3 regions of the Streptomyces sp. NPDC005878 genome follow, and region 1 is predicted to be linked to each of the others. Evidence: riboswitches for the same ligand, from Rfam matches in the RefSeq annotation. Region 1 holds a riboswitch; each other region holds the start of a gene.

The links. Region 1 has a riboswitch for cobalamin ahead of ABZ404_RS33400 (cobalamin biosynthesis protein). Riboswitches for the same ligand answer to the same signal wherever they lie in the genome.
Region 2: linked by a shared signal. The riboswitch ahead of ABZ404_RS06605 (ribonucleoside-diphosphate reductase subunit alpha) and the one ahead of ABZ404_RS33400 (cobalamin biosynthesis protein) in region 1 are both predicted to bind cobalamin.
Region 3: linked by a shared signal. The riboswitch ahead of ABZ404_RS37820 (CbtB-domain containing protein) and the one ahead of ABZ404_RS33400 (cobalamin biosynthesis protein) in region 1 are both predicted to bind cobalamin.

The regions. Positions count from the first base shown of each region.
Region 1 covers NZ_JBEXWK010000033.1:73,943-81,643, reverse strand. The annotation lists gene cobN (cobaltochelatase subunit CobN) at 1-1,548, opposite strand, end outside; gene ABZ404_RS33405 (cobyric acid synthase) at 1,545-3,077, opposite strand; gene ABZ404_RS33400 (cobalamin biosynthesis protein) at 3,074-4,003, opposite strand; cobalamin riboswitch at 4,111-4,253, opposite strand; gene ABZ404_RS33395 (hypothetical protein) at 4,363-4,587, opposite strand; gene ABZ404_RS33390 (inorganic phosphate transporter) at 4,616-5,875, opposite strand; gene ABZ404_RS33385 (class II aldolase/adducin family protein) at 6,097-6,756, shown strand; gene ABZ404_RS33380 (hypothetical protein) at 6,832-7,701, shown strand, end outside.
Region 2 covers NZ_JBEXWK010000003.1:63,139-70,839, reverse strand. The annotation lists gene ABZ404_RS06620 (GntR family transcriptional regulator) at 1-292, shown strand, start outside; gene ABZ404_RS06615 (DUF3311 domain-containing protein) at 423-677, shown strand; gene mctP (monocarboxylate uptake permease MctP) at 674-2,305, shown strand; cobalamin riboswitch at 2,539-2,679, shown strand; gene ABZ404_RS06605 (ribonucleoside-diphosphate reductase subunit alpha) at 2,809-5,187, shown strand; gene ABZ404_RS06600 (ribonucleotide-diphosphate reductase subunit beta) at 5,187-6,200, shown strand; gene def (peptide deformylase) at 6,267-6,899, opposite strand; gene ABZ404_RS06590 (hypothetical protein) at 6,959-7,701, opposite strand, start outside.
Region 3 covers NZ_JBEXWK010000046.1:9,554-17,254, reverse strand. The annotation lists gene ABZ404_RS37855 (HAD family hydrolase) at 1-5, shown strand, start outside; gene ABZ404_RS37850 (class I SAM-dependent methyltransferase) at 25-684, shown strand; gene ABZ404_RS37845 (zinc ribbon domain-containing protein) at 688-912, opposite strand; gene ABZ404_RS37840 (DUF4383 domain-containing protein) at 969-1,529, opposite strand; gene ABZ404_RS37835 (hypothetical protein) at 1,618-3,012, opposite strand; tRNA gene ABZ404_RS37830 (tRNA-Val) at 3,214-3,285, shown strand; gene ABZ404_RS37825 (histidine phosphatase family protein) at 3,356-3,919, opposite strand; cobalamin riboswitch at 4,008-4,143, shown strand; gene ABZ404_RS37820 (CbtB-domain containing protein) at 4,177-4,398, shown strand; gene ABZ404_RS37815 (CbtA family protein) at 4,416-5,234, shown strand; gene ABZ404_RS37810 (hypothetical protein) at 5,346-5,630, opposite strand; gene ABZ404_RS37805 (RNA-binding S4 domain-containing protein) at 5,767-6,210, opposite strand; gene ABZ404_RS37800 (DUF2277 domain-containing protein) at 6,278-6,508, shown strand; gene ABZ404_RS37795 (VTT domain-containing protein) at 6,492-7,133, opposite strand; gene ABZ404_RS37790 (DoxX family protein) at 7,285-7,701, opposite strand, start outside.

The DNA.
Region 1 (7,701 bases):
GCCGGGCAGCCACTCCATGGTGCCGTGCTTGCCCATGTGGACGATCGCGTCGGCGCCGAAGCTGTTCTCCAGCCAGCGGTAGGCGGCCATGTAGTGGTGCGAGGGCGGCATGTCCGGGTCGTGGTAGATCGCGATCGGGTTCTCGCCGAAGCCGCGCGGCGGCTGGATCATCACCACGACGTTGCCGAACTGCAGGGAGGCGAGCACGATCTCGTCGCCGTCCACGTACAACTGGCCCGGGGGCTCGCCCCAGTGCTCCAGCATGCTGTCGCGCAGCTCCGGCTCCAGCTTCTCGAACCAGGCGCGGTAGTCCGCGAGCGGCACGCGCGCGGGGGCCGCCGCGAGCTGCTCCTCGGTGAGCCACTCCACGTCGTGGCCGCCCGCGTTGATCAGCCGGTGGATCAGCTCGTCGCCGTTGTCCGGGTGGCCCTCCACCCGGTAACCGGCGTCCCGCAGCGCGTCCAGGACCCGGACCGCCGAGGCGGGCGTGTCCAGACCCACCGCGTTGCCCACGCGCGAGTGCTTGGTGGGGTAGGCGGTGAAGACCAGGGCCAGCTTCTTCTCCGCGTTCGGCTTGTGCTTCAGACGGGCGTGGCGCACCGCGATCCCGGCGACGCGGGAGGCCCGCTCCGGGTCGGCGACGTACACCGGTACCTCGTCGGGGCCCTGCTCCTTGAAGGAGAACGGGACGGTGATCAGCCGGCCGTCGAACTCGGGGATGGCGACCTGCATCGCCGCGTCCATGGGGGAGAGGGCCGCGTCCGACGCCTCCCAGGCGGCCTTGGACGAGGTGAGGCAGAGCCCTTGCAGCACCGGCACGTTCAGGTCGGCCAGGGCGCCGATGTCCCATGCCTCCTCGTCGCCGCCCGCGCTCGCCTGCGAGGCGGTGGTGCCGCCCGCCGCCAGGACGGTGGCGATCAGCGCGTCCGCCCGGCCCAGCGTCTCGTAGAGCGCCGGGTCCGCGCCGCGCAGCGACCCCACGTACACCGCGAGGGCGTTGGCGCCCTGCGCCTCGATGCGGTCGCACAGCACGTCGACGAAGGAGGTGTTGCCGGAGAGCTGATGGGCGCGGTAGAAGAGCACGCCGACCGTGGGGCGGCCCTCCACGTACGCGCGCGTGCCGTGCACGCCCCACTCCGGCATCTTCTGCGGCTCCGCGAAGCCGACGCCCGTGAGCAGCACGGTGTCGGAGAGGAACCGCGACAGCTCCACGAGGTTGCCGGGGCCGCCCTCGACGAGATAGCGCAGGGCCTCGGCGACCACCCCGGCCGGGGCCGAGGACTCGGCCATCAGCTCCGCGTCCGGCACGGACTCGCCGCCCAGCAGCACCGTGGGGATGCCGGACGCCTTCAGCGCGGCCAGACCGTCCTCCCAGGCGCGCTTGCCGCCCAGCAGGCGCACGACGGCCACCGACGCGCCCTCGATCAGCGCGGGCAGCTCCTCCGCCACGTCGATACGGGTGGGGTTGCCGATCCGGAAGGGCGCCCCGGAGGCCCGGGCCGCCAGCAGATCCGTGTCGGCGGTCGACAACAACAGCACAGTGCTCATGCGGGTGCTCCAGGTGCGATGAAGGGAAGTCCTGCGGGCGCGCCCTGCTCGATCAGCCGCAGGAGCGCGTCCGTGTCCGCGTGTTCTTCGATGAGGTCGCCGAGGCGGTCCAGCTGCTCCTCGCGCAGCACCCCGAACGACGTGTCGGGGGCGGGCACGAAACGCCGACCGGCGGCGCTCGCGACCCGCTCCAGGAACCGCCGTCTGAAACCGTCGCTCTCCAGTGATCCGTGCCAGTGCGTCCCCCAGACCGCACCGACCCGGCATCCGTCCAAGCTGTGTCCATCGTCATCAGAGATGAACCGATCCCCGCCCAGCACCTCGGCGACGCCGTGGTGGATCTCGTATCCCTCCACGCGCTCGCCCAGCGCCTCGCCGGCCGGCCGGGCGAGGGTCTTCTCGGCCGCGAACCGCACCCGCACGGGCAGCAGTCCGAGACCCGTCACGGAACCCGCCCGTGACTCGACGTCGTCCTCGATGTGTTCGCCGAGCAGCTGGTAGCCGCCGCAGATCCCCAGCACCGGACGCCCCTCGGCCGCCCTGCGCGCCAGCTCCCGCGCCAGCCCCCGTTCCCTCAGCCACTCCAACGCCCGGACCGTGCCCCGGGTTCCCGGCACCACGACCAGATCCGCGTCGGCCAGCTCCTCGGGCCGGTCCACGAACCGTACGATCACGCCCGGCTCGGCGGCGAGCGCGTCCACGTCCGTGAAGTTGGACATCAGCGGCACCGCGCACACCGCGATCCGCAGCACGTCCTCGCCGACCGGCGGCGCCACCACGGACTCGCGCACGGCGCCCCGGAGGGACACTCTCAGGCCGTCCTCCTCGTCGATGCCGAGCCCGTGCGCGAACGGCAGGATCCCGTACGTGGGGCGCCCGGTGAGGCCGCGCAGCATGTCGATACCGGGTTCGAGCAGCGAGACGTCGCCCCGGAACTTGTTGACGATGTATCCGGCGACCAGCGCCTGGTCCTCGCGGCTCAGCAGCGCCGTCGTACCGAAGAACGAGGCGAACACCCCGCCCCGGTCGATGTCGCCGACCACCACCACCGGCAGCCTCGCGGCGCGCGCGATGCCCATGTTGACGATGTCGGTGCGCCGCAGGTTGATCTCGGCCGGGCTGCCCGCCCCCTCGCAGATCACGGCGTCATACGTGCCCCGCAGCCGCTCCAGGCAGTCCACGACCGTGCCCAGAAGCGCCTCCTGGCGCCCGCCGTGGTAGCCGCGGGCGCTCAACTCGCCCACCGGCTTGCCCATCAGCACGACCTGGCTCGAACGGTCGCTCCCCGGCTTGAGCAGCACCGGGTTCATCAGCGCGGACGGCTCCACGCGCGCCGCCTGCGCCTGCATCGCCTGCGCGCGCCCGATCTCCGCGCCCTCGCGCGTCACGAAGGAGTTGAGGGACATGTTCTGTCCCTTGAAGGGCGCGACCTTCACACCCCGGCGCACCAGCCACCGGCAGATCCCGGCGGTGACGACGCTCTTCCCCGCGTCCGACGTGGTGCCCGCGACCAGCAGTCCGCCGCTCATGTCCGTACCTTCCTCACCGCGATCGCCACACCCAGCGCCAGCCAGCCCACCCGGCGCGACAGCCGCACCGCCCGCTCGATGTCCGCCACTTCCACCGCCCGGCCGTCCCCGTTCAGCACCGGCCGGTGCTCGACACGGCCGCCGTACGCGAGGGTGCCGCCGAGCCGTACGCCGAGCGCCCCCGCGAACGACGCCTCCACGGGCCCGGCGTTGGGGCTCGGGTGCTTGGCCGCGTCCGACCGCCACGCGCGCGTGGCGGCGCGCGGCGCGCCTCCCGCCACGACCGCGAGCGCGGCCGTGAGCCGGGCGCCCGGCCAGCCCGCCACGTCGTCCAGGCGCGCCGAGGCCCACCCGTACCGCAGATGGCGCGGCGAGCGGTGGCCGACCATCGCGTCCAGGGTGTTGACCGCGCGGAACGCCACCAGGCCGGGCACGCCCGCGAGCGCCCCCCACACCAGCGCGCCCACCACGGCGTCGGAGGTGTTCTCGGCGACGGACTCGACGACCGCGCGCGCGATGCCGGGCGCGTCCAGCGACTGCGGGTCGCGGCCGCACAGATGGGGCAGCCGCGCGCGGGCCGCCTCGACGTCCCCCGCCTGGAGGGTCGCGGCGATCGCGCGGGCCTCCCGGCCCAGCGAAGTGCCGCCCACCACCGTCCAGGTGGCGGCGGCGGTCAGCGCGACGGAGGCGGCGGGACTGCGGCGTACGGCACGGGTGGCGAGCAGCGCGGCGCCCGCGGCACCTCCGGCGCACACGGCGGTGTGCAGCGCGCCCCAGCCACGGTGGTCGCGCCACAGCGCGCGCTCCACGGCGGCCGCGGCACGGCCGAACGCGGCGACCGGGTGTCCGCGGCGGGGGTCGCCGAGGAGGAGGTCACCGAGGAGACCGGCGGTGGCGCCGTACGCGAAAGTGCGATCGGCACGCATGGGGTCAGCCCGCCGCAACGCCGCGGGGAACTCCGGTACGTCCGGGGGGTGCCGGCAACAGGCAGGCGCGCATGGCGGTATGTCCTCACTCAGGGTGTCCGCGCCCTGGTACGACGTCGACCGGCGGTGAGAGTTCCTGGCTCACGGGGATGATTCCCCGATGACAGTGGCGGGACCGCGCCGGATTCGCACCGGCTTCCTCTTCTGCCGCCGTAAATGGCTCGGGCAGTCCACCATGCCCGGGAACGCCCGTCAACTCGCTGCTGACCTGCGACGGGAGAGTGTGCGCAGGCACACAGGAAACCGCCCCCCGGCAGGGCCGGAGGGCGGTTGTGGAGGGTGCGGCGCCGGTCGTCGGCCTACTTGGCGACGATCAGGTTGATGCCGTACGCGACGGCCGCCGCGCAGAGCGCGAAGCAGAGGTAGGCGGTGGTGCGGGCCACAGCGACGTTGCCCTTGCCGGCCGCCGCCGACTGCTGCTTGCTGAGGCCGACGATGCCGACGGTGAACAGGCCCACCAGGCCGACGGTGACGATGAGGCTGACACCGAAAACGGTGCCGAGAGCTGCCCAGTCGATGTGCATGACGATTCCTTCGGGGAGCGCGGCCGGGTCAGACGACGGCCGGGCGGGCCGGGTCGGCGGGGGCGGGCGCCGGGATGGTGGCCGTCAGGTCGACGGCCACGGCGGCGGCGGTGGGCGGCGGGGTGACCGCGGCCATCGCGGTCGTGACGACACCGGCGGGCTCGGCCGGAACGGCGGCCGGGACGTGGGTGACGTCGTTGTGGTCGACCGGCTGGCGGCGCGACAGCTTCCAGATGAAGCCGGAGCCCCCGACCAGCAGGACCGCCACGAGGACGATGCCCCAGGTGCCCCGTCCGGCGAGGAACTCGGCGCCGGCGCCGACCAGGCCCGCGGCGGGCAGGGTCAGGCCCCAGGCGATGAACATCCGGGTCGCGGTGGACCAGCGGACCACTCCGCCCTTGCGGCCGAGGCCGGCGCCCATGACGGAGCCGGAGCAGACCTGGGTGGTGGAGAGCGAGAAGCCGAGGTGCGAGGAGGCCAGGATGACGGTCGCGGCACCGGACTGGGCGGCGAAGCCCTGCGGCGGAGCCAGCTCGGTCAGGCCCTTGCCCATGGTGCGGATGATGCGCCAGCCGCCGAGGTAGGTGCCCATGGCGATGGCCATGCCGGCCGAGACGATGACCCACAGCGGGGGGTTGGCGCCCGGGTGCAGCACGCCGCCGGTGACCAGGGCGAGGGTGATGATGCCCATGGTCTTCTGCGCGTCGTTGGTGCCGTGGGCGAGCGAGACGAGGCCGGCGGAGGCGATCTGTCCGGCCCGGTAGCCCTTGGCGGTGGCCTTCTCGGCCGCCGGGTCGGCGTTCCGGTTGATCCGGTACGTCAGCCGGGTGGCCAGCATCGAGGCGACGCCCGCGACGATCGGGGCGGCGACGGCGGGCAGGAGCACCTTGGTGACGACGGTCGAGCCGTTGACCGAGGACCAGCCGGCCGACATCACGGCCGCGCCGATCAGACCGCCGAACAGGGCGTGGGAGGAGCTGGACGGCAGTCCGAGCAGCCAGGTCACCAGATTCCACAGGATGGCGCCGACGAGCGCCGCGAAGATGACCTCTGTTCGGAGGCCCTTCTCGTTGATGATCCCGCCGGAGATCGTCTTGGCGACCTCCACCGACAGGAACGCGCCGACCAGGTTGAGCGCGGCCGACATGGCGACCGCGGCTTTGGGCTTCAGGGCGCCGGTCGAGATGGTCGTGGCCATCGCGTTGGCGGTGTCATGGAAACCGTTCGTGAAATCGAACACTAGAGCTGTCACGACCACAATGGCGAGCAGCAGCGTGATGTGTTCCATTTACCCAGGCAATCGTTCGACGTCAGTGGCTGGACGAACGTAAGCAACCTGAATGAACGGAAGGTGAACTGAGCCGGACCGCACGGTGTATCCCGGCGCTTCTTGGCCGGGATTTGGGACACGCAGTTCCGTACGGAACGGGCATATCGGCCGTAGGTCCCAGGGGGGCAGGATTCCGTTCACTCTCCCGCCCCGGCACGGGCCCTGCGAGGATCACCCCCATGGGAGAGCCGATCGACGCCGCCGAGACCGCCGAGGCCTGGGCCGAGCTGACCGCGACCGCGCGCCGCACCGCCGAGGAGGGCCTGGTCGTGGGGACCTCGGGCAACGTCTCCGTACGCGTCGGGGACCTGGTGCTCGTCACCCCCAGCGGGGTGCCGTACGAGCGGCTCGGGCCCGGTGACACCGTCGCCGTCGACCTCACCGGCCGGCAGGTCGCCGGGACCCTGCGGCCCACCAGCGAGCTCCCCCTGCACCTGGCCGTCCACCGGCACACCGACGCCCGGGCCGTCGTCCACACCCACGCCGTCCACGCCACGGCCGTCTCCACCCTGGTCACCGAGCTCCCGCCGGTCCACTACATGACCGCCGAGCTCGGCGGACCGGTCCGGGTCGCGCCCTACGCGCTGTACGGGACCGAGGAGCTCGCCGCGAACATGCTCGGCGCCCTCGACGGCCGCACCGGCTGCCTCCTGCAGAACCATGGAACGGTCACCTGCGGAGCCACCCTTTCCCAGGCGTACGACCGCACCGCCCAGCTGGAATGGATGTGCCGGCTCTGGCTCGCCGCCTCCTCCGTGCCCGGCCGCACCCCCTCCCTGCTCTCGGCCGAGGACCTCGACCGGGCCGCCGAGCAGTTCCGGGGGTACGGACAGCGCTGACGTCCCGTACGCCACACGTGTCCCGGTGGGCCCCGCCCACTGGCCGTGGCGCCGCTTACTGCCGACACTGGAACGGTGCGCCCGGCTACAGCGACGGCAGCGGCCGTCACCACACTCATCGGCGTCGGCGCGGCAGCGGTGGCCGCCGGACGGTACGCGAGCGACGCGGCCCTCAAGGTGCCGCCGGGCCGCCCGCTGCCCGCCGACCCCGAGCTCACCGTGCACGCCACGGCGCCCGGACGGATCGCCCTGACCCGCTGCCTGGCCTCGCTGCGCCCCGGTGTGTACGGCATCGAGGGCCCCGGCGTCCACGCGGTGGTCGGCGAGGTCGTCGACGTGCCGCACGCCGCGGACACCGTGGTGCGCCGCCTGGAGCGGGTCACCCGGGGCAGCCCGCAGCCCGGGGACCGGGTCCGGCTCACCCCGCAGGTCCACCACGGCACCCCGGCCGGGGCGCTGGGGCTGCGCCACGAGGACGTCGAGATCCCCGCGGAGCTCGGTGTGCTGCCCGCCTGGCTGGTGCCGGGCGCCCGCGACACCTGGGTGATCACCGTGCACGGCCTGGGCACCACCCGGGAGCACCCGCTCAACGTCCTGGGGTTCCTGCACCGCCACCGGCTGCCGGTGCTCGACCTCGCCTACCGGGGCGACGCGGGCGCCCCCCGCCCCCCGGACGGCCTCGGCCACCTCGGCGACGCGGAGTGGCGCGACCTCGACGCCGCGATCCGCTACGCCGTACGCTCCGGCGCCCGGCACGTCATCCTGCACGGCTGGTCCACCGGCGCCACCATGGCCCTGCTCGCCGCCGCGAACTCCGGGATGCGCGAGCGGATCCGGGGGCTCGTCCTGGACTCGCCGGTGCTCGACTGGGAGGGCACCGTACGCGCCCTCGCCGTCGCGCACGGCGCCCCGGGCGCGCTGCTGCCGCTCGCCGTCCGGGCCGCG
Region 2 (7,701 bases), on a different contig from region 1:
GTCGGCCAAGCGCTTCCCCGCGCTGCGCCGCTCGCTCGTCAAGTACACCTCTCTCTACACCGCCCTCAACGAGGTGTACGGGGTGCGGCTCGCCGAGGCCGAGGAGACCATCGAGACGTCGCTGGCCACCCCCCGCGAGGCCGGACTGCTCGGCACGGACGTGGGCCTGCCGATGCTGATGCTCTCCCGGCACTCCCTGGACGGCGACGGCGAGCCGGTGGAGTGGGTGCGCTCGGTCTACCGCGGCGACCGCTACAAGTTCGTGGCGAGGCTGAAGCGGCCGACGGACTGAGGCGGCCGACGGGCTGAACCGGTCGCCGGATGACGTCCGGTATCCGGTACAGGGCTTCCATGGCGGGATTCCGTCCCCTAGATTTCGTGCGCATTGCATCAGGTGAGCACAGCGAGGGGACGGAGCCACCATGCCGGAAACAACGCAAACGCCGAGAGCGGTGATCACGCCGGTGCGCGTGGTCATCGCGCTCTGCCTGATCGCGCCCTTCGTGGCGATGCTGTGGGTCGGTTCGTACGCGAAGGCCGACCCGGCCCTGGCCGGGATCCCCTTCTTCTACTGGTACCAGATGCTGTGGGTGGTCATCTCGACCGCGCTCACGATGCTCGCGTACAAGCTGTGGCAGCGCGACCAGCACGGCCGCAAGGCGGGTGAGGGCAAGTGACGCTCGCAGCCAAGGACGGGGTGAACGGCGTCGCGCTCGGCGTCTTCATCTTCTTCTTCCTCGCCGTCACGGTCGTCGGCTTCATGGCCGCCCGCTGGCGCCGCGCCGAGAACGAGCACAGCCTCGACGAATGGGGCCTGGGCGGCCGCTCCTTCGGGACCTGGGTCACCTGGTTCCTGCTCGGCGGCGACCTCTACACGGCGTACACCTTCGTCGCGGTCCCGGCGGCCGTGTACGCGGCGGGCGCGGCCGGGTTCTTCGCGGTGCCGTACACGATCCTCGTCTATCCGCTGATCTTCACCTTCCTGCCGCGGCTCTGGTCGGTCTCGCACAAGCACGGCTACGTGACGACCTCGGACTTCGTCCGCGGCCGGTTCGGCTCCAAGGGCCTCTCGCTCGCGGTCGCGGTCACCGGCATCCTCGCCACGATGCCGTACATCGCGCTCCAGCTCGTCGGCATCCAGGCGGTGCTCGACGTGATGGGCATCGGCGGCTCGGGCAACTGGTTCGTCAAGGACCTGCCGCTGCTGATCGCGTTCGCGGTGCTCGCCGCGTACACCTACTCCTCGGGGCTGCGCGCCCCCGCGCTGATCGCGTTCGTGAAGGACACGCTGATCTACATCGTCATCCTGGTGGCGATCATCTACATCCCGATCAAGCTCGGCGGCTTCGACGACATCTTCGCGGCGGCCCGGCACAAGTTCGAGACGCCCAACGCGGCCGGCAAGCCCACCGGCGCGCTGGTGCCCGGCGACGCGGGCCAGTGGACCTACGCCACGCTCGCCCTCGGCTCGGCGCTCGCGCTGTTCATGTACCCGCACTCCATCACGGCGACCCTCTCCTCGCGCAGCCGCGAGGTCATCCGCCGCAACACCACGATCCTGCCGCTGTACTCGCTGATGCTGGGCCTGCTCGCGCTGCTCGGCTTCATGGCGATCGCCGCCGGGGTCAAGGTCAAGAACGGCCAGCTGGCCATCCCGCAGCTCTTCGAGGACATGTTCCCGGACTGGTTCGCGGGCGTGGCCTTCGCGGCGATCGGCATCGGTGCGCTCGTCCCCGCGGCCATCATGTCGATCGCGGCCGCGAACCTGTTCACCCGCAACATCTACCGGGACTTCATCAAGCCGGACGCCACGCCCAAGCAGGAGGCGCAGGTCTCCAAGATCGTCTCGCTCCTGGTGAAGGTGGGCGCGCTGGTCTTCGTCCTGACCATGGACAAGACGGTCGCGATCAACTTCCAGCTGCTCGGCGGCATCTGGATCCTCCAGACCTTCCCCGCCCTGGTGGGCGGTCTGTTCACGCGCTGGTTCCACCGCTGGGCGCTGCTCGCGGGCTGGGCGGCCGGCATGGCGTACGGCACGCTCGCCGCGTACGGGGTCGCCTCCCCCACCCAGAAGCACTTCGGCGGCAGCTCCAAGAACATCCCCGGCATCGGTGAGATCGGCTACATCGGCCTCACCGCGTTCGTCTTCAACGTCGCCGTCACCGTCGTCCTCACGCTCGTCCTGCGGGCCGTGAAGGCCCCCGACGGGGTCGACGAGACATCCCCGCGGGACTACACGGCGGACGCGGGCGACCCGGGCGTGGAGGTCGAACTGCCCCCGGCGACGGCGGGCTCGGCGCACTGAGCCGACCACCGTGGGACGGGCCGCCGGGGAAGCCCGGCGGCCCGTTTTCGTGGCTCCGGGAAATGCCCCGGGGAATGCCCACGACCGCCTCGCGGTTCCGGCCTACGGCATCCGCAGCCCCCTCGGGGGCGCGGGGAACCGCGTGACAGGCCCCCACCGGCCCGCGGTGAAGCAACTACCCAGCACACACACTCCGGTACGGATGCGACACAACATGTGGGGGCGCCACGACCGCCCGGCACAAGATGTATGCTCGTGCTCGCTGTCGCCGCAGGGGAATCCGGTGCAAATCCGGAACTGTCCCGCAACGGTGTACTCGTACGCGTTTGCGTACTTGTTCAGTCCGAGGACCTGCCGAACAGCCCGCCCTGACCGTCCGGTCCGGGCGCCGAGACGTCCGGGCCTCGCGGAATGGGCAGTGGACGCGGCGTACCCCCGAGGGGGTGTGTCCGTGTGCCCGCGCACTTCCCCGAGGCCCCGTGCCGAGCGAGGAGTGCCCCCACGTGACCATCGCCCCTGCGGATCCCGCTTCAGCGATCGCCGAGGAGTCGGTCGATGCCCCCGGGACCGCCCTGCTGCGGACCCTGACCGACCTCACCGCCGACCTGCCGGACACCGACCCCGGCCGTGTCGCCGCCGCCGCGCTGCGCGGCCGCAACGCGCGCTCGGACGAGGCGGAGCTGCGTGGGCTCGCCACCGAGGCCGCCGCGGGTCTGATCTCCGAGGACCCGGCGTACTCCCGCCTCGCCGCCCGGCTGCTGACGCTCACGATCGCCGAGGAGGCCGCGGGCCAGGGCTCGGTCTCGTTCTCCGAGTCGGTCGAGGTCGGCCACCGCGAGGGGCTGATCGCGGACCGCACCGCCGACTTCGTGCGGCTGCACGCGGCCCGGCTCGACGCGCTGGTCCAGGCCTCCCTCGCGGACGGCGCCGACGACCGCTTCGGCTACTTCGGCCTGCGCACGCTCTACTCGCGCTACCTGCTGCGCCATCCGATCACCCGCCAGGTCATCGAGACCCCGCAGTACTTCATGCTCCGGGTCGCGGCGGGCCTGGCCGAGGACGACTCGGTGCGCGCGCTGGACGAGGTCGCCTCGCTGTACCGGCTGATGAGCCGGCTCGACTACCTGCCGTCCTCCCCCACGCTCTTCAACTCCGGCACCCGCCACCCGCAGATGTCCAGCTGCTACCTGCTGGACTCCCCGCTGGACGAGCTGGACTCGATCTACGACCGTTACCACCAGGTGGCGCGGCTCTCCAAGCACGCCGGCGGCATCGGCCTGTCGTACTCCCGCATCCGCTCGCGCGGCTCGCTCATCCGGGGCACCAACGGCCACTCCAACGGCATCGTGCCGTTCCTGAAGACGCTGGACGCCTCGGTGGCGGCGGTCAACCAGGGCGGCCGGCGCAAGGGCGCGGCGGCGGTCTACCTGGAGACCTGGCACTCCGACATCGAGGAGTTCCTGGAGCTGCGCGACAACACCGGTGAGGACGCCCGGCGCACGCACAACCTGAACCTGGCGCACTGGATCCCGGACGAGTTCATGCGCCGGGTGGACGCGGACGGCACCTGGTCGCTGTTCTCCCCCGCCGACGTGCCCGAGCTGGTCGACCTGTGGGGCGAGGAGTTCGACGCCGCCTACCGCAGGGCCGAGGCCGCGGGTCTGGCCCAGAAGACGATGCCGGCGCGGGACCTGTACGGCCGGATGATGCGCACCCTTGCGCAGACCGGCAACGGCTGGATGACCTTCAAGGACGCCTCCAACCGCACCGCCAACCAGACGGCGGAGCCCGGCCACACGGTCCACTCCTCCAACCTCTGCACCGAGATCCTGGAGGTCACCGACGACGGCGAGACGGCCGTCTGCAACCTCGGCTCGGTCAACCTCGGCGCCTTCGTGCTGGCTTCCGGCGAGATCGACTGGGAGCGGCTGGACGAGACCGTCCGCACCGCCGTGACCTTCCTCGACCGCGTCGTCGACATCAACTTCTACCCGACCGAGCAGGCCGGCCGCTCCAACGCCAAGTGGCGTCCGGTGGGCCTGGGCGCGATGGGCCTCCAGGACGTCTTCTTCAAGCTGCGCCTGCCCTTCGACTCCCCCGAGGCCAAGGCCCTGTCGACGAAGCTCGCCGAGCGGATCATGCTCACGGCGTACGAGGCGTCCTGCGACCTCGCCGAGCGCTCGGGCCCGCTGCCGGCCTGGGAGAAGACCCGGACGGCCCGCGGTGTGCTGCACCCCGACCACTACGACGTCGAGCTGAACTGGCCGGAGCGCTGGGCGGCGCTGCGCGAGCGGATCGCCGCGGTGGGCATGCGCAACTCGCTGCTCCTCGCGATCGCCCCGACCGCGACCATCGCCTCCATCGCCGGTGTGTACGAGTGCATCGAGCCGCAGGTCTCCAACCTCTTCAAGCGCGAGACGCTCTCGGGTGAGTTCCTCCAGGTCAACGGCTACCTCGTGGAGGACCTGAAGCGGCTCGGCGTGTGGGACGCGCAGTCCCGCGAGGCGCTGCGCGAGGCGAGCGGCTCGGTCCAGGACTTCAGCTGGATCCCCGCCGACGTGCGCGCGCTCTACCGCACGGCGTGGGAGATCCCGCAGCGCGGCCTGATCGACATGGCCGCGGCCCGCACCCCGTTCCTGGACCAGTCGCAGTCGCTGAACCTGTTCCTGGAGACGCCCACCATCGGCAAACTGTCGTCGATGTACGCGTACGCCTGGAAGCAGGGGCTGAAGACGACGTACTACCTGCGCTCGCGCCCGGCCACGCGCATCGCCCGCGCCGCGCAGGCCAGCGCCCCCATCCCCGTCCAGCAGGCCGCCCCCGACGCCGACGCGGTCGCCTGCTCCCTTGAGAACCCCGAGTCCTGCGAGGCCTGCCAGTAATGAGCTCCACCGAGAAGAACCTGCTCGACCCGGGCTTCGAGCTGACCCTGCGTCCGATGCGCTACCCAGACTTCTACGAGCGCTACCGGGACGCGATCAAGAACACCTGGACGGTGGAGGAGGTCGACCTCCACTCCGACGTCGCCGACCTCGCCAAGCTCTCGCCGGGCGAGCAGCACATGATCGGCCGGCTGGTGGCGTTCTTCGCCACGGGCGACTCGATCGTGGCGAACAACCTGGTCCTGACGCTGTACAAGCACATCAACTCCCCCGAGGCGCGGCTGTACCTGAGCCGCCAGCTCTTCGAGGAGGCCGTGCACGTCCAGTTCTATCTGACGCTGCTCGACACCTATCTGCCCGACCCGGACGACCGCGCGGCGGCGTTCGACGCGGTGGAGAACATCCCCTCCATCCGCGAGAAGGCCCAGTTCTGCTTCAAGTGGATCAACGAGGTCGAGAAGCTGGAGCGTCTGGAGAACCGGGCCGACCGCCGCCGCTTCCTGCTGAACCTGATCTGCTTCGCGGCGTGCATCGAGGGCCTGTTCTTCTACGGAGCCTTCGCGTACGTGTACTGGTTCCGCTCGCGCGGTCTGCTGCACGGCCTCGCCACCGGCACCAACTGGGTGTTCCGTGACGAGACGATGCACATGAACTTCGCGTTCGAGGTCGTGGACACCGTCCGCAAGGAGGAGCCGGAGCTCTTCGACGACGCGCTCCAGCAGCAGGTCACCGACATGATCAAGGAGGCCGTCGAGGCGGAGCTCCAGTTCGGGCGCGACCTGTGCGGCGAGGGTCTGCCGGGCATGAACACCGAGTCGATGCGCGAGTACCTCCAGTGCGTCGCCGACCAGCGGCTGACGCGCCTGGGCTTCGCGCCGGTGTACGGCTCCGCCAACCCGTTCTCGTTCATGGAGCTCCAGGGCGTCCAGGAGCTCACGAACTTCTTCGAGCGCCGCCCGTCCGCCTACCAGGTGGCGGTCGAGGGCTCGGTGGGCTTCGACGAGGAGTTCTAGGTCCGGATACGGCGAAGGGCCCCGCACCGTCCGTGGTGCGGGGCCCTTCGCTGTACGTACGAACGGCTAGTCGTTCGGGACGACCTCGTAGCGCGGGGTGTTCTCCGCCATCTGCCGCAGCGCGTCCTTGCGGTCGCGCTTGGAGAGGCGGTCGATGTACAGGTAGCCGTAGAGGTGGTCCGTCTCGTGCTGGAGGCAGCGGGCGAAGTAGCCGGTGCCACGCACCCGGATCGGGTTGCCCTGGGCGTCCTGGCCGCGGACCACCGCGTAGTCGGGGCGGGCCAGCTCCGCGTAGGCGGTCGGGACCGAGAGGCAGCCCTCGTTGGACTCGTCCAGGACCCGGCGGTCGGCGGGGAGCTCCTCCAGGACCGGGTTGCACACGACGCCGACGTGGCGCACGCCCTCGTCGTCCATGCAGTCGTAGACGAAGACCTTCAGGTCCACGCCGATCTGGTTGGCGGCCAGGCCCACGCCCTCGGCGGTGCGCTGGCTGGCGAACATGTCGTCGATCAGCGCGGCGAGCTCGTCGTCGAACGCGGTGACGTCCTTGCACTCCTTGTGCAGCACCGGGTTGCCGACGACCGTGATGGGCCGGGACGTGCCCCGGGCGCGGTACGCCTGCTCGCGCTCCTCGCAGTCCTCCGTGTCGACGACGAACCCGTCGTGTCCGACCTGCTGGTCCGTCTCCTGCTGCGACATGTCCGCCGTACGCCTTCCTCAAAAACCCGATTCCGAACCCGTACAGCCTACGGGGGCGGTCAGCAGACTTCCTCCAGATCCCGCCACTCGCGGCTGTCGGGGCTGTCCGCGACCCAGCCGTCGAGCAGTCCGCGCACCAGTCCGGGCGGCGCCGCGATCCCGCACTCGCGCTCGGGCACCCACAGGTCGCCGGCCGTGCGGTGGCCCAGCGGGCCCGGGTGGCCCGGCTCGCTGTGGTCGTGCGGGTCCAGGTGCTCGCCGTCGCCCTCGTCGCTGGGCATCGTCGACTCCGAGCAGGCCCGGCACAGCAGCCGCACCGACGACGACCAGTCCTCGGCGGCGAAGCCCGCGTCGGCCGCGAGGCGCTCCAGGGCGTCCCGGTCGGCCTCGGTGGCGGCCTCCAGGAGCACCACCCAGGTGGGCACCGGCGAGGGCGCCCACAGCTCGATCTCGTCGAAGACGGGGAAGGAGGGCCCGGCCGCGACCGTGCGCTCGCCGTGCGGCACCCCGTCGTGCAGGACCACCTCGCCCCAGCGCCGCCCGGAGGACGGCAGCGGGATCGACAGGACCTCGATCCGCGCCGGGTCCAGCCTGCGCCCCCACACCACCTCGGCCTCGCCCTCGGGCGAGAGCCGTACGGCCGCGCTGCCCAGCTCCATTCCGAGCGGCTCACCGGTGCCGGTGGCGCTCTCCTGGTAGCCGCGCACCTTCAGTCCGTACGCCTGCCAGGCCCGCCGCGCCAGCGGCCAGTCCTGGAGCGCCGTGGCGGCGATCCCGACGTTCCACCAGTCGGGGGCGCCCG
Region 3 (7,701 bases), on a different contig from region 1:
CCTGACCGGTCCATACTCGCCCCCATGAGCAAGGGAAACACGACCAGGATCACGGACGAGCTGTACGCGTACATGCTGGCGCACAACCCGCCCCTGGACGCGGTGCAGCGCGAGCTCGTGGAGACGACGTACGCCCGGCTGCCCGGCCACGCGGGCATGCAGTCGGCCGAGGAGCAGGCGCCGCTGCTGGAGTTCCTCGTCCGGATGGCGGGCGCGCGGCACGTGGTGGAGGTCGGGACCTTCACCGGGTTCTCCGCGCTCGCCATGGCGCGGGCACTGCCCGACGACGGAACGCTGATCGCGTGCGACATCTCGCGGGAGTGGACCGACTACGCGCGCGAGGCCTGGACGAAGGCGGGCGTGGCGCACAAGGTGGACCTGCGGATCGCCCCGGCGGCCGAGACCCTGCGGGCGATGCCGGCCGAGCCGCACATCGACTTCGCCTACCTGGACGCGGACAAGGACAACTACATCGCGTACTGGGAGGAACTGGTGCCCAGGATGCGGCAGAACGGCCTCATCGCCGTGGACAACGTGCTCTTCCACGGGGAGGTCGTGGACCCGGCGGCGACCGGTCCCGCCGCCGGGATCCAGCGGTTCAACGAGCACGTGCGGCAGGACGCGCGGATGGACAGCGTCATGCTCACCGTGGCGGACGGGCTGACGCTGGCCCGCAAGCGCTAGCCCTCAGCAGCAGCCCCCGCCGCCGCAGCAGCCGCCCCCGCCGCCACCGGCGGAGGGCGCGGGCGCCGGCGCGTTCCTGGACATGCCGCCCACGGACACCGTGGACAGCAGCTTCACGGTGTCCTCGTGCCCGGCCGGGCAGGTCGCGGGCGCGGCGGAGTCGGCCATCGGACGGCTGAGCTCGAACGTGTCGCCGCAGGAGCGGCAGCGGTAGTCATAGCGAGGCATGGCCCCAGGCTAACGGGCCCGGGGCGGCGAGGGGGAGCCGTTCGCGGCCCGCCGCCTCAGCGGATGGGCCGCTCCCGCACGGCCCCCGGCTCCGAGCGCGCCTCCGCCTCGCGCCGCGCCCGCCAGTACGGGTTGTCGTGCGGCAGGGCACTGCCGACCCGGCCGTACATCCCGAAGACCATCAGCGCCAGGCCCACCAGGAAGCTGAAGATCACGTTCTGCATCTTGAAGGCGAGGAAGTTCGCCGAGCCGCGGTCGAGCAGGGCCAGGTTCACGAACCCGCTGATCAGGAAGAGCACGCCGAGCGACATGTTCATCCAGGAGGCCACGTTGCCGCCCTTGACCATGCCGTACAGCAGCAGCGCCCCCACGACGATCGAGATCACGCTGAGCGTGCCGTTGGTGCTCAGCCCCGCGACCTCCTTGCCGCCGGTGTCGAAGAAGCCGATGTTGTGGGTGAGGCCCAGGATGCCGAAGACGAGCAGGAAGAGCCCCATGAGCCCGGCGCCGAACCGGTACACCCGGCTCAGCCGGTGGTCGACCGGCAGGTGCTCGTCGAGGGACACGTGGGGCGCGCGCCGCGGGTGGCGCAGGTGGTGAAGCGGCTGGGTGGCCATGGGCGGCCTCCTCGTCTCGTCCGTACCCCCAAGGATCCGCCCGTGACGCGGGGGCGACAACTCCTCCGGTGACGCCCCGTGACGGCGCTCAGGCCCCGTGCCCCCGCTCCTCGCGGATCAGGGCCACCACGCCCGCGGCCGCGCGGCGGACCTCCTCGGTCTCGGTGAGGAAGTGCCAGTAGTCGGGGTGGCGGCCTTCCAGCGTGGCGATCGCGCGCTCCAGGCGCGCCACGGCCCCGTCCAGCGGGGCGGCGTGCCGCGGGTCGGGGGTGGAGCGGCCCGCCATCGCCAGGCGCTGCGCGTCCCGGATCGCGAACCGCGTCCGCTCGATCTCCTGCTGCGGGTCCTTCGCCACGGCGTCGAGCCGCCGCAGCCGGTCCCCGGCGGCCGAGACCGCCTCGTCCGTGGCGTTCAGGAGCGCCCTGACCGTGCTGAGCCGGGAGGTGGCGTCGGCCCAGCGCTGCTCGGCGCGCGCGGCGGCGGCCTCCTTCAGCTTCTCCTCGGCCTGCGCGACGTTCACCAGCGCCTGGTCGGGGACCTGCTGGAGGTCCTGCCAGCAGGCGGCCGAGAAGCGGCGGCGCAGCTCGCTGAGGACCGGCTCGACGGTCCCGGCGCGGGTGGTCAGCGCCTGCGCGCGGGTGCGCAGCGAGACCAGCCGGCGGTCGATCTCCGCGGCCCGCTCGGGCAGCCGGTCGGCCTCGGCGCGCACGCCCTCGGCCTCCCTCAGCACCCGGTCGGCCCGCTCCAGGGTCTCGGGCACGCCGTGCTGTCCGGCGCCCTGGTTGAGCCGGGTCAGCTCGGGGCCGAGCGCGGCGAGCCGGGCGGCGAGATCGTCCGCTCGCAGTCCGGACGCCCGCACCGAATCGAGAGCGGTGCTCGCGGCGAGGAGCGCCTGTCGCGCCCGCTCCACGGCCGGCGCGAGGCGGGCCAGCTGCGTCTCGGCGGTGGAGAGCAGCGGCCCCAGGCTCTGCTCGAACCGGTCGAGCTCGCCCTTGACCCGGACGAGGTCGTCCTTGGCCTTCGTCAGCTCGCCCCGGGCCCGGGCGGCCACCGAGGCGTCCAGGTCGTCACGGTCCAGGTCGTGCGCGTCGACGGCGGTGATGTAGTCGTTGCTCACCTCGTCGATCCGCCGGCCGAGCGCCGCGAAGTCGTCCACGGCCTTGCGGGCGCGCGGCGAACTGTCCACGGCGGTGATCGTCTCGATGGAGATCCGCAGGTCGCGCTGGGCGGTGTCCAGTTCGTAGAAGGCGGCGGCCGCCGCGTCCTTGGCCGCCTGCGCGTCCGCCCGGACGCTCTCCCCGCGCCCACCGAACCACCGCCGCGTCCCGCCGCCGGCGAAGGCCCCGGGCAGCAGCGCCGCCCCGAGCACCAGCGGCAGCGCGACGAGCGCGAGCGCGTCCGCGAGGGTCCGCCGGGCTCCCGCTCCGGCACCGGGGACGATGGCACCCGCTCTGCTGTACGGCCGCGCGTGTGTCGCCGTCACATCCCTCTCCCGTGCCGTGTCCGCCTGCCGGTTCATTCTCCCACCAGGTAAGGACGAACACACCGGCCGATTAGTTCGCACCCGCCCGCAGCGGCCCCCTCCCACCACCGCCACCACCACCCGCCCGCCCCGCCGCCGCGAACGGGTTTGCGGCCCCGCCCGGGGGGCCATGTACGCTGTTCCCTCATCCACGGATGCCACGGGCGTGTAGCTCAGGGGTAGAGCGCTGCTCTTACAAAGCAGATGTCGGCGGTTCGAAACCGTCCATGCCCACCCGGAACCGAAGGCCCCCGCCGACCACGGCGGGGGCCTTCGGCGTGCCCGGCGCCCCGAGGACCGGCTCTCAGCCGCCCGCCGGGCGCCCGCACCGCAGGTTCCAGCGGCCCGAGCGGCCCGAGAGTTCGGTCAGGGTCAGCGGGGCCACGTCCAGCCGCCAGAACGAGGCGGGGGGCAGGGCCAGGGCGTGGGTGACGGCCGCGCGGACCACCGCGGGGGAGGCGACCGCGAGGACGCGCCCGCCCGCCGCGGGCAGCGTGTCCAGCCACGCGCCCACGCGCGCGACCAGCGCGAGCAGGCTCTCCCCGCCGTGCGGCGCCGCCGCGGGATCGGTGAGCCAGGCCCGTACCCCCGTCGGCTCCTCGGCGCTCAGCTCGTCGAGGCGCCGCCCCCGCCAGGTGCCCAGGTCCCAGTCGGCCAGGGCCGGTTCGTCGCCGGTGGGCAGGCCGTCCGCCAACGCGTAGCGGGAGGAGGGCGGTTTCAGCCGGCGGGCCGGCACCGGCAGGGCCGCCACCGCGTCCTTGACCCGGCGCAGGGCGTCCTCGTCCGGGCAGGCCGCGTCGTCGCCGACTCTCGCCTCGCGCGCGTAGCGGTCGGCCGGGGGTGAGATCAACATCACGCGTACGGTCATGGGACAAGCAGAGCACGGCCGTTCACGCACGCGGCGCGGGGGCCGCGCCCCCGCGCGCCGTAGCGGCGCGGTCCGCCACGCGGTACGGTCTCGTCGACATAAAGACGGTGTGAAGGAAGCCCGGTGAGATTCCGGCACGGTCGCGCCACTGTGAACCCGGCCGGCCCCCAACAGGGGGCGGGGACGGGGAAGTCAGACCCACCACCGTCGACAAAGGCACCAATGACCGGGACGCGTGTTCCCCAGGAGGTTCTGCCGTGGCTCTCTCCGCCCCTGCGCCCAGCGCCGAAGCAACGCCGGCCATCACCCCCATCTCGCTCAAGGCCATCGCTCCCTGGGCCCTCTTCTTCGGCATCCTGATGCTGGTGCTGCTCTACTTCGTCGGCTCCGAGCAGGGCGCCACCAGCGTCTTCTCCGGCGAGAACGTCCACGAGTGGCTGCACGACGGACGCCACCTGCTCGGCTTCCCCTGCCACTGAGACCAGGGGAACCACACGTGAACTCCCTGTCCGTCAGAGCCCTGCTGGTGCGGGGCATGATCGCCGGACTCGCGGCGGGCGCCCTGGCGCTCGTCGTGGCGTACCTCCTGGGTGAGCCCCGGGTGGACGCGGCGATCGACTTCGAGGAGGCGCACGCCCACGAGCACGGCGAAGAGGTGTTCAGCCGCACCCTCCAGGCCACCGGCGGCCTCGCCACCGGTGTGCTCGTGTTCGGCGTGGCCATCGGCGGTATCGCCGCGCTCGCGTTCTGCGTCGCGCTCGGCCGTATCGGCCGGTTCGGTCCGCGCGCCACGGCGGCGTTCGTCTCGCTCGGGGCCCTCCTGACCGTCTACGTCGTCCCGTTCCTGAAGTACCCGGCGAACCCGCCGTCCGTCGGCGACCCCGACACCATCGGCAAACGCACCGCCCTGTACTTCCTGATGATCGCGCTGAGCGTGCTGCTCGCCGTCGCCGCCGTACTCCTCGGCAGACGGCTCGCGCCGCGCCTGGGCAACTGGAACGCCACCGTCGCCGCCTCGGCCGCCTTCCTGGCCGCCGTGGGGCTCGCGTACGCGTTCCTGCCCGCCGTCAACGAGGTGCCCAAGGACTTCCCGGCGATGCTGCTGTGGAAGTTCCGCCTGGCCGCGCTCGCCATCCAGGCCACCTTGTGGACCGGCTTCGGACTGGTCTTCGGCCACCTCGCCGAACGGCTCCTGGTGCCCGGGCCCGCCCGGGCCGAACGCGGGGGCACGGGCACACCGGCCGAAACCGCCGCAAGCGTCCAGGGCGTCCCAAGCGTCCAGGGCGTCGACGGCAAGGCCGCGCCCGCCCACTGACCGGCGCCGCATGGACGAGGGCCCCGGACCGTCATCGGTCCGGGGCCCTCGCGCGCGTGGATCGTGCCCGGCCGCCCGCCGCGCTGGGCGGCGGCGCCCGGTGGCGCTCGGTCAGTCGGGGCGGCGCGCGGAGAACAGACGGATGTGCCGCTCTCTGCGGTAACGCCGCTCCCACCGGGCCATCTGGTCCCGGCGGGCGCGATAGGTCCGGTAGTCCGTGTCGGTGCCGCGGCCGGCTCCACCGGCTCCGGACGAGCCGCCGGACGGTGCCGTGGAGCGGCCACGGCGCCGGGCGCTGAAGAGTACGGCCACCACGGCGACGCAGACCACCACGCCGCCGGGACTGAAGCCGAAGCCGTACAGGACCAGCGCCAGGACGAGAAGCAACAGGATCATGGCGTGTTCCTCTGGGGACGGATCGGGGGCTCCCCTGGCCCCCGGCGCCCTCCAAGCTACTCCGCGGCGGCGGGAGTTGGCCTGCGCGTTATGTACGAGCCGGCGCCCCGCGGACCCCTGTGAACTCCACGGACCCCTACAGCCCCCGCAGCCGCTCCATCTCCCGGCGGTCCCGCTTGGTCGGGCGGCCCATGCCCCGGTCGCGGACGCCCGCGGCCAGCACGTCCGCGCGGGCGGGCGGCGGCGGGCTGTTGTCGACGTAGGTCTCGGCCGCGACGGCCGCGCCCACCCGCTTGCGGATGACCTTGGCGACCACGACGATCCGCTCCCGCCCGTCGAGGCGCAGCCGCACCTCGTCGCCCGGCTTCACGGTGTGCGCGGGCTTGACGCGCTCGCCGTTGAGCTGGACGTGCCCGGCCCGGCAGGCCGTCGCCGCCTGCGAACGCGTCTTGGTGAGCCGGACCGACCAGATCCAGCTGTCGATGCGCACGGGCTGGGTGGGCCCCACCGGTGCCGGCGCCACCGCCGGTGTGCCCGGCGCCCCGGCCCGCTCTGCCTTCGCCTCGTCTGCTGCCGCCATGCCTCCGACTCTACCGAGGCGGTCGTCCACCGAGACCGTTGTCAGTGGTACCCGTCACACTTGAGGCATGTGCAGAAGCATCAAGACACTCAGGCCGCCGGCCCTCCCCGAGGAGGCCACCGATGACGAGATCCGCGCGGCGGCTCTCCAGTACGTGCGCAAGGTGTCCGGCTTCCGGGCGCCGGCCGCCCACAACCAGGAGGTCTTCGACCGGGCGGTGGACGAGATAGCGCGGGCCACGGCTGAGCTGCTGGAGGGCCTGGAGATCCGGGGAGTGCCGGTCAGGACGCCGGCGTAGGCGCGCCCGCGGGCGCGGGGCGGCGCATGACGTAGGCGGCGAGGGAGCCCGCGGCGAACAGGGCGAGGACGGAGATGCCCGTGCCCAGCCAGGTCGCGCCGAGCCAGCGTCCGCCGAAGTAGCCGAGCCCGACGCTGTATCCGGCCCAGGCCACCCCGGCGAGGGCGGACCACGGCAGGAACTCCTTGGGGGTGCGGTGCGCCGCGCCCGCGCCGAGCGACACGACGGACCGGCCCGCCGGGGCGAACCGGGCGATGACGACGAGTGCGCCGCCGCCCCGGCTCAGGGCGGCGCCGAGACGTTCCTGTGCGCGGGTCAGCCGGCGGGAGCGGGCGATGGCGCGGTCCAGCCGCGCCCCGCCGCGCCAGGCGAGGCGGTACGCGACGAGGTCGCCGAGCACGGAGGCCGCGGCGGCGCAGGCGGCGAGGAGCAGCAGGTCGGGGACGTCGCGTATGGCGTGCGGGGCCCCCGCGGCGGTGGTCGACCCGGCCGCCGCCGAGGTCGCGGCGGTGATCACCAGGACCCCGCTGGGCAGGACGGGGAGGAACACGTCGAGGAGGACGGAGACAGTCACCACGGCATAAATCCATGGGCTGCCGGTCAGCAACCCCACACTCTCCAGCACCACGACCCCCGAACGGAATGCGTCCCGCTGCCGCTGTCCGCGGCCGGGTCGCTGTACAGCCGTACAGCGTACGCCTGGGGCGCGTGGGGATTCCGTTCGGGGGTGGGAAGCGACCGGCGGGCCGAGGGACGGCCGCGCGGGTGCCGGTGCGTCAGCGGGCGGTGCCCGCGGGGGCCGCGGTGGCGGTGGCGTTCGGCGCGCCTGCGGTGGCGCGGCCGCGGCGCAGCCCGTCGAGGGCGAGCGCGCCGGGGCCGGTGAAGACGAGCAGCAGGAAGGCCCAGGCGTACATGGCGGACGCCTCGCCGCCGTTCTGGAGCGGGAGCAGCGCGCTGGACTGGTGGACGTCGAAGTAGGCGTACGCCATGGAGCCCGAGGAGAGGAAGGCGGCCGGGCGGGTGAGGAATCCGGCCATGATCAGCACGCCGCCGACGAGCTGGATGACGGCCGCGTACCAGTTGGGCCAGGCACCGGTCGCGACGGTGCCGCCGGTCCCGGCCGCGCCGCCGAACCACCCGAAGAGCGAGGCGGCGCCGTGGCAGGCGAAGAGGAAGCCGGTGACGATGCGGAA